2 regions of the Streptomyces sp. NPDC032745 genome follow, and region 1 is predicted to be linked to the other one. Evidence: predicted binding sites of a transcription regulator. Region 1 holds the regulator's gene; the other holds the start of a gene.
The links. Region 1 encodes HrcA, which represses chaperone genes, less so after heat shock. Its sites were predicted from a motif close to TTNGCACTCNGNNNNNCNGAGTGCNAA; they were not measured.

Region 1 (4,513 bases):
GACAGGAGGCACCGCCCGCCATGGGAGCCTGCACGATCGGGTACGGGGAGAGACCGTTCGGTGCGGAGGACATGCACTGCATCGTGCCATGTCCCGCTCACCGGGCCGAATCACGGCATTCGCCTGGCATAGTCCGCTTCAGCGGGCGCGGCCGGATCAATGCGCCGAGCCCGGTCCGGGGCATCCCCGGACCGGGCTCGTACGCGTGCTCGCGGGCCGGTCAGCGGCCGTTGAAGGCGTCCTTCAGGCGGCTGAACAGGCCCTGCTGACCCGGCGCGAACTGGCCCATGGGCCGCTCCTCGCCGCGCAGCTTGGCGAGCTGGCGCAGCAGCTCCTCCTGCTGGGCGTCCAGCTTGCCCGGGGTGGTGACCTCGACGTGGACGATCAGGTCGCCGCGGCCGCCGCCGCGCAGGTGCGTGACACCGCGCCCGTGCAGCGGGATCGACTGGCCCGACCCGGTGCCGGGGCGGATGTCGATCTCCTCCAGGCCGTCCAGCGTCTCCAGCGGGCACTTGGTGCCGAGGGCCGCGGCCGTCATGGGGATGGTCACCGTGCAGTGCAGGTCGTCCCCGCGCCGCTGGAAGGTCGGGTGCGACAGCTCGTGGATCTCCACGTACAGGTCGCCGGCGGGGCCGCCGCCGGGGCCGACCTCGCCCTCGCCCGCGAGCTGGATCCGGGTGCCGTTCTCGACACCGGCAGGGATCTTGACCGTGAGGCTGCGGCGGGAGCGGACCCGGCCGTCGCCCGCGCACTCGGGGCACGGGGTCGGAACCACGGTGCCGAAGCCCTGGCACTGCGGGCAGGGGCGCGAGGTCATGACCTGGCCCAGGAAGGACCGGGTGACCTGCGACACCTCACCGCGGCCACGGCACATGTCACACGTCTGCGCCGAGGTGCCGGGGGCGGCTCCCTCGCCGGAGCAGGTGGTGCAGACGACGGCCGTGTCGACCTGGATGTCCTTGGTCGTGCCGAAGGCGGCCTCGTCCAGCTCCAGGTCGAGGCGGATCATGGCGTCCTGGCCGCGGCGGGTCCGCGAGCGCGGTCCGCGCTGCGAGGCCTGGCCGAAGAAGGCGTCCATGATGTCGGAGAAGTTGCCGAAGCCACCCGCGCCGAAGCCGCCCGCGCCGCCACCGCCCGAGGAGGACAGCGGGTCGCCGCCGAGGTCGTAGACCTGCTTCTTCTGCGGGTCCGAGAGCACCTCGTAGGCCGCGTTGATCTCCTTGAAGCGCTCCTGCGTCTTCGGATCCGGATTCACGTCCGGGTGGAGTTCGCGCGCGAGGCGGCGGAAGGCCTTCTTGATCTCGTCCTGCGATGCGTCGCGGCGCACGCCGAGAACGGCGTAGTAGTCCGTGGCCACTTACGACTCCGCCAGGATCTGTCCGACGTAACGTGCCACTGCGCGTACCGCTCCCATCGTTCCGGGGTAGTCCATGCGGGTCGGTCCGACCACGCCGAGTTTGGCGACAGTTTCGCCGCCCGAACCGTAGCCGACCGAGACGACGGACGTGGAGTTCAGTCCCTCGTAGGCATTCTCATGCCCGATCCGTACGGCCATTCCCGACTCGTTGGCCTCGCCGAGCAGCTTGAGGAGCACGACCTGCTCCTCCAGCGCCTCGAGCACCGGCCTGATCGTCAGGGGAAAATCGTGTCCGAAGCGCGTGAGATTGGCGGTTCCGCCGATCATCAGCCGCTCCTCGGCCTCCTCTACCAGCGTCTCCAGCAGGGTCGCGAGCACGGTCGACACCGTGCTGCGGTCATCCGGGTCGAACGACTCCGGCAGGTCCTGCACGAGCTGCGGCACGTCCGTGAACCGGCGGCCGACGACCCGGCTGTTGAGCCGCGCCCGCAGATCGGCGAGCGAGGTCTCGCCGAACGGCGTCTGGCAGTCGACGAGCCGCTGCTCGACCCGTCCTGTATCGGTGATCAGCACGAGCATGAGCCGGGCCGGAGCGAGCGACAGCAGTTCGACGTGCCGGACCGTGGACCGGGTCAGGCTCGGGTACTGGACGACGGCGACCTGCCGGGTGAGCTGCGCGAGCAGCCGCACCGTACGGCCGACCACGTCGTCGAGGTCGACGGCCCCGTCGAGGAAGTTCTGGATGGCCCGGCGCTCGGGCGTCGACAGCGGCTTGACCCCCGCCAGCTTGTCGACGAAGAGCCGGTAGCCCTTGTCCGTGGGGATCCGGCCGGCGCTGGTGTGGGGCTGCGCGATGTAGCCCTCCTCCTCCAGCACGGCCATGTCGTTGCGCACGGTGGCGGGCGAGACGCCGAGGCGGTGCCGCTCGGTGAGCGCCTTGGAGCCGACCGGCTCCTCCGTCCCGACGTAGTCCTGGACGATGGCGCGCAGCACTTCGAGTCTGCGTTCGCTGAGCATCGCGCGCACACCTCCAGTTCTGGTCCGTTGTCTTGGTCGTTGCTTGTCGACTGGCACTCTGATCGTTCGAGTGCCAGAGATCCCCCGCTCAGTGTACGGCCGGGTAGTAAGACCCTGGCAAGGGAGGCCCGCCAGGGTAGCGTCGCGGCATGGACGTGCGTTGGGAAGAGGCGGGCTGGGAGCGGCTGACCGGGCGGACCGGACGGCGACGGCTCCCGGTGTGGGACTGCACCGTGGGACTGGTGGTGGGGGACGAGTCGGTGCTCCTGATCGACCCGGGTTCGTGCGTACGCGAAGGCACGCAGCTGCGGGCCGAGGCGGAGCGGCTGACCGGCCGGCGCGTGACGCATATCGCATTCACGCACGGTCATTTCGATCACGTACTGGGCGTGGCGGCGTTCGCCGGGGCCGAGGTGTACGGGGCGGTCGGGCTGGACGCGGAGCTGTCGACGGGCCGGGAGGAGCTGCGCGTCAGTGCGGTCCTGCAGGGTCTCGCGGAGGCCGAGGCCGCCGAGGCGGTGGACCTGCTGGTGGTGCCGGGGCATTCCGTGTCGGGCGAATGGACGCTGGAGCTGGGCGGGGTGCAGGTGCTGCTGGCCAACGTCGGGCCCGGGCACACCCGGTACGACCTGGCGGTGTTCGTTCCGGGCGAGCGCGAGACGGTGTTCTGCGGGGACCTCGTCGAGGAGTCGGGCGAGCCGCAGGCGGGCAGCGACGCGGTGCCGGCGCAGTGGCCGGCCGCGCTGGACCGGCTGCTGTCGCTGGGCGGGGACGACGCACTGTACGTGCCGGGTCACGGAGCGGTGGTCGATGCGGGCTTCGTGCGTGCGCAACGAGCCACACTGGCCGCCCGTTTCGGCGTGTCGGAGGCGTGATCGGCGCGCCTCTCCTAGTGTCGGCCGGATGCGTGAGTACTCCCCCGACCTGACCCCGCAGTGGAAGCGCCCCAAGGCCGTACCGGAGGTGGCGGCCGAGCCGGACCTGGTGGTCGAGGTGGCCGGTACGGACTTCTGCGGAGCGGTGGTGGCCTGCGAGGCGGGCACGGTGACCCTGGAGGACCGCTTCGGCAAGCGGCGGGTGTTCCCGCTGGAGCCGCGGGGGTTCCTGCTGGAGGGCGCCGTGGTGACCCTGACCCGCCCCGCAAGGGCCCCTTCGGCGCCCTTGCGCACGGCCTCGGGGTCCCTCGCCGTCCCGGGGGCGCGCGCCCGCGTGGCGCGCGCCGGGCGGATCTACGTCGAGGGCCGGCACGACGCGGAGCTGGTGGAGCGGGTCTGGGGCGACGACCTGCGGATCGAGGGCGTGGTGGTGGAGTACCTGGAGGGCATCGACGACCTCCCGGCGGTGGTCGCGGACTTCGCCCCGACGGCCGACGCCCGCCTCGGCGTCCTGGTGGACCACCTGGTCCCGGGCTCGAAGGAGTCCCGCATCGCGGCGTCGGTGACCTCGTCGGACGTCCTGATCGTCGGCCACCCGTACGTGGACGTCTGGCAGGCGGTGAAGCCGTCCGCGCTGGGCATCGCCGCCTGGCCGGTGATCCCGCCGGGCCAGGACTGGAAGACGGGCGTCTGCAGGGCGCTGGGCTGGCCGGAGAACACCGGGGCCGCCTGGCAGCACATCCTGTCCCGCGTGACGTCCTACAAGGACCTGGAGCCGGTCCTGCTGGGCCGCGTGGAGGAACTCATCGACTTCGTCACGGCGCCCTGACCCGAGCTACGGCAGGGTGCCGAACTCCGTGGTGTCGATCGTGACGCCGAGGACGTCGAGCGGCAGCGGCTCACCGAACTTGCTGGTCCGCTCGGTCCGGTAGTCGGCCTCTTCTCCAGCGCCGAAAGGTTCGGTGAGTACCACGCACTTGGCCTGGAAGGGATCGATGATCAGATACGTGGGGATGCCGCCCGCCGCGTAGATCGAGCGCTTCGTCACGTAGTCACGCAGCTTGCTGGTCTTGGAGACGACCTCGACCACCATCGCCAGGGTTTGGGCGGGCAGCAGACGACCCGACTCGGGCGCCGCGTCGGCCGGCAGGACCACGAGGTCCGGCTGCGGCTCGGACGACTCCGCCGGAATGTCCACGTCCTGCGTCTGGAGCGGATACCAGCGCCCCACGGGGATCTGCCGCTGAACGAACATGACGATCAG
Region 2 (4,513 bases), on a different contig from region 1:
TACTCGGCGGGTCAGTGGCTGTGGCCGTGACCGTGGCCGTGACCGTGGGCGTCGCCCTCTTCCTCGGCCGGCTTCTCGACGACCAGGGTTTCGGTCGTGAGCAGCAGGGAGGCGATGGAAGCGGCGTTCTCCAGCGCGGAGCGGGTGACCTTGACCGGGTCGATGACACCGGCCTTGACCAGGTCGCCGTACTCGCCGGTGGCGGCGTTGAAGCCCTGGCCCTTGTCGAGCTCGGCGACCTTCGAGGTGATGACGTAGCCCTCGAGGCCGGCGTTCTCGGCGATCCAGCGCAGCGGCTCGACGGCGGCGCGGCGCACGACCGCGACACCGGTGGCCTCGTCGCCGGACAGGCCCAGGTTGCCTTCCAGCACCTTCACGGCGTGGACGAGCGCGGAGCCACCGCCGGAGACGATGCCCTCCTCGACCGCGGCGCGGGTCGCCGAGATGGCGTCCTCGAGGCGGTGCTTCTTCTCCTTGAGCTCCACCTCGGTGGCGGCGCCGACCTTGATGACGCAGACGCCGCCGGCGAGCTTCGCCAGGCGCTCCTGCAGCTTCTCGCGGTCCCAGTCCGAGTCGGTCGACTCGATCTCGGCCTTGATCTGGTTGACGCGGCCGAGGACCTCGTCGTGGCTGCCGCCACCGTCGACGATGGTGGTGTCGTCCTTGGAGATGGTCACGCGGCGGGCGGAGCCCAGTACGTCCAGACCGGCCTGGTCGAGCTTGAGGCCGACCTCCTCGGCGATGACGGTGGCACCGGTGAGGGTGGCCATGTCCTGGAGCATCGCCTTGCGGCGGTCGCCGAAGCCGGGGGCCTTGACGGCGACCGCGTTGAAGGTGCCGCGGATCTTGTTGACGACGAGGGTGGAGAGCGCCTCGCCCTCGACGTCCTCGGCGATGATCAGCAGCGGCTTCGAGGCGCCGGCCTGGATGACCTTCTCGAGCAGCGGCAGGAGGTCCTGGATGGAGGAGATCTTGCCCTGGTTGATCAGGATGTACGGGTCGTCGAGGACGGCCTCCATACGCTCCTGGTCGGTGACCATGTACGGCGAGAGGTAGCCCTTGTCGAAGGCCATGCCCTCGGTGAACTCCAGCTCCAGGCCGAAGGCGTTGGACTCCTCGACGGTGATGACACCGTCCTTGCCGACCTTGTCCATCGCCTCGGCGATGAGCTCGCCGACCTGCTGGTCCTGCGCGGAGAGCGCGGCCACGGCGGCGATGTCGGACTTGTCCTCGATCGGGCGGGCGGTCGCGAGGAGCTCCTCGGACACGGCCTTGACCGCGGCGTCGATGCCCTTCTTCAGGGCGGCCGGGGAGGCACCCGCGGCGACGTTGCGCAGACCCTCGCGGACCAGCGCCTGGGCCAGCACGGTGGCGGTGGTGGTGCCGTCACCCGCGATGTCGTTGGTCTTGGTCGCCACCTCCTTCACGAGCTGCGCGCCCAGGTTCTCGTACGGGTCGTCCAGCTCGACCTCGCGGGCGATGGTGACACCGTCGTTGGTGATGGTGGGGGCGCCGAACTTCTTGTCGATGACGACGTTGCGGCCCTTGGGGCCGATCGTCACCTTGACCGTGTCGGCAAGCTTGTTGACGCCGCGCTCGAGGGCGCGACGGGCGTCCTCGTCGAACTTCAGGATCTTCGCCATGGGAGCGGTTCAGCCCTCTCGAAAACTCGGGTTTAACGAACTGCGCCCCTTGCCGCCCGGCAATCAGCGGGGTGACCAGGGGCGCAGCTCAGCAATACAGGTGAAGCGAAATACCGGTGCGTCTTACTTCTCGATGATCGCGAGCACGTCGCGAGCCGAGAGGACGAGGTACTCCTCGCCGCTGTACTTCACTTCGGTGCCGCCGTACTTGCTGTACAGCACGATGTCGCCGACGCTGACGTCCAGCGGGAGACGCTGGCCGTCCTCGAAGCGACCCGGGCCCACGGCGAGGACGACGCCCTCCTGGGGCTTCTCCTTCGCGGTGTCCGGGATGACCAGGCCGGAAGCCGTGGTCTGCTCGGCGTCGAGCGGCTGGACCACGATGCGGTCCTCGAGCGGCTTGATGGCAACCTTGGAGCTGGTGGTCGTCACGATCCGACCTCCCCCTTCGGAGATCTCACGGGGCTAACTGTCTAGGTGGCGACCAGGTGGATCCGTCGTCGCGGGTGCCGGACCTGCCCGTCGCTGTGTTGGCACTCACCGGTGGCGAGTGCCAGGTGCGAGACTATTCCGGCGATTAGCACTCGGTCAAGCGGAGTGCCAATTCAGCCTCCGCGCGGCGTCACCGTCCGGCCGGGCCGCGGCGGCGCGCCGCGAGACGCAGGGCCCGGGCATGAGTACCCGTACTCAGGTGCGGGCGGCGCCCCCGGGGCGACACTGCGGCCATGACGACACCCGCACACGGCAGGCGCACCGGATCCGACTGGGGCGCGGACATCGCCACGGCCCTGCTGCTGACCGTACTGGAGGCCTTCGTCCTCACCGTCGGCCTCTACGTGGCGATGATGGCCGCCTGGGACGCCGAGGGCACCGGCGGCGACGGCCGTACGGTCCTGACCCTGCTGCTGGGCGGACTCATCCTGGCCGCGCTGGCCATCGGGGTCGTCTCGGGCCGCGCCTTCCGCCGCAGCGCGCCCGTCACCGGATGCGTCCAGGCACTGGTGTGCGCGGCCGTGCTCGTGGGCGCCGCCGCCCTGGCCTACCAGGGCCGCGCCGAGCTGCGGCCGGATCCGCCCGCGCCCTCGTCCCCGTACAACGGCACGTACGGGCAGTGCTTCAGCGGCGGCGACAACCACGAGTGCCCGGCCGGGTGATGTGGCCGGTATGTGACAGTTGAGCCGTGCGCATCCTCGTGGTGGAAGACGAAGAGAACCTGGCCGAGTCCCTCCGCCAGGGCCTGTCCGCCGACGGCCACCGCGTCGAGGTCGCCCACGACGGCCACCGCGGCCTCGAACTGGCCCTCACCGGCGGCCCGTACGACGCCGTCCTGCTGGACCTGATGCTCCCCGGCCTCGGCGGCGCCGGGATCTGCGCCCGGATGCGCGCCCACGGCGACCCCACGCCCGTCCTGATCCTGACCGCCAAGGACGGCGAGCACGACGAGGCCGAGGGCCTGGACGCGGGCGCCGACGACTACCTCACCAAGCCCTTCTCCTTCGTCGTGCTCGGCGCCCGGCTGCGCGCCCTCGCCCGCCGCGCCGCCGCCCCCGAGCCCGCCGTGCTGCGGGCCGGCGACCTGGTCCTGGACCCGCAGGACCGCCGCTGCCGCCGCGGCACCCACGACATCGAGCTCACCGCGCGCGAGCTCGGCGTGCTCGCCTGCCTGATGGAGCGCCCCGGCCGGGCCGTCGCCAAACAGGACATCCTCGACGAGGTCTGGGACGTCCCCCACGGCATCGACCCCAACATCGTCGAGGTGTACGTCTCCTCGCTGCGCAAGAAGGTCGACGCCCCTTTCGGCCGCCGCTCGATCCGCACCGTCCACGGCACCGGCTACCGGATGGCCCCGGACGGTGGCTAGGACCGGCCGGTCGAAAACGGCCGGATCGGACCGGTCGCAAGGCCGAGGAGAGGGCCCGTGCCGTGGCGATGGGTCCGGCCCGGTCCGCAGGACCGGCGCCGGGCCGCTCCGGCGCCGCGCCGCCGTGGCCGCCGCCCTCGCGATGACCGCGGTCCTGGGCGTCGGCGGGCTGTGGCTGTACGCGCTGCTGCGGACCAACCTCCTCGACAACACCACCAACCGCACCGAGCTGGCCGCCCGCAAGGTCGCCGCCCAGCTCGACGGCCGCGCCCTCCCGCCCGGCGGCCGGCTGCCCGCGCCGGAGAGCGGGGTGGACCTGGTCCTCGTACGGGACGCGCAGGGGCGGACCGTCGCTTCCACCGGGGACCTCGGGGACGCCCCCGACCTCGGCGGCCTGGGCCCGCCGGCACCGGGGGCTTCCGGTGCACCGGGCGCATCCGGCGAGGACTCGCGGTCGGCTGTGCTGCCGCCCGCGCGCCCCGGCGCGGAACGGCGCGCCGTGGTCGTGGTGGATGCGCCGGGCGCGCACCAGGTGTACGCCGTCACCGTGCTCGGCGACGTGGACGACGCGACCCGGGCCATCGCCCTCGGCCTGCTGGCCGGCGCGCCCCCGCTGATCGGCTTCGCGGCGGCCCTGGCCCGGTGGGTGACAGGCCACGCGCTGCGGCCGGTCACCGCGATCCGGACCGGGCTGGCGGCGGTCACCGCCAGCGAGCTGGACCGGCGGGTTCCGGATCCGGGCGGGGCGGACGAGATCGCCGAGCTGGCCCGGACCGTCAACGACACGCTCGACCGGCTGGAGCGGTCCGACGCCCGGCAGCGGCAGTTCACCGCCGACGCCTCGCACGAGCTGCGCAATCCGCTGGCCGCGGTCCGGTCCCGGCTGGAGGTGGCCCTGGACCGCCCCGACCGGGAGTCGGTCGCGGCCGCGCTGGCCGATACCGAGCGGCTCCAGCGCATCGCCGCCGACCTCTTGCTGCTGGCCCGCCTGGACGGCGGCCCGGTGCCG

Region 2: groES (co-chaperone GroES) is a predicted target of HrcA. The motif match lies at 2,221-2,247, and genes of this name have one in related genera.

Annotation. Positions count from the first base shown of each region.
Region 1 covers NZ_JBVING010000004.1:156,375-160,887, forward strand. The annotation lists gene ACZ5WG_RS11990 (nitronate monooxygenase) at 1-73, opposite strand, end outside; gene dnaJ (molecular chaperone DnaJ) at 221-1,357, opposite strand; gene hrcA (heat-inducible transcriptional repressor HrcA) at 1,358-2,374, opposite strand; gene ACZ5WG_RS12005 (MBL fold metallo-hydrolase) at 2,524-3,249, shown strand; gene ACZ5WG_RS12010 (DUF3097 domain-containing protein) at 3,278-4,078, shown strand; gene ACZ5WG_RS12015 (Uma2 family endonuclease) at 4,085-4,513, opposite strand, start outside.
Region 2 covers NZ_JBVING010000010.1:68,486-72,998, forward strand. The annotation lists gene groL (chaperonin GroEL) at 12-1,643, opposite strand; gene groES (co-chaperone GroES) at 1,767-2,075, opposite strand; gene ACZ5WG_RS25055 (DUF6234 family protein) at 2,369-2,797, shown strand; gene ACZ5WG_RS25060 (response regulator transcription factor) at 2,824-3,504, shown strand; gene ACZ5WG_RS25065 (sensor histidine kinase) at 3,629-4,513, shown strand, end outside.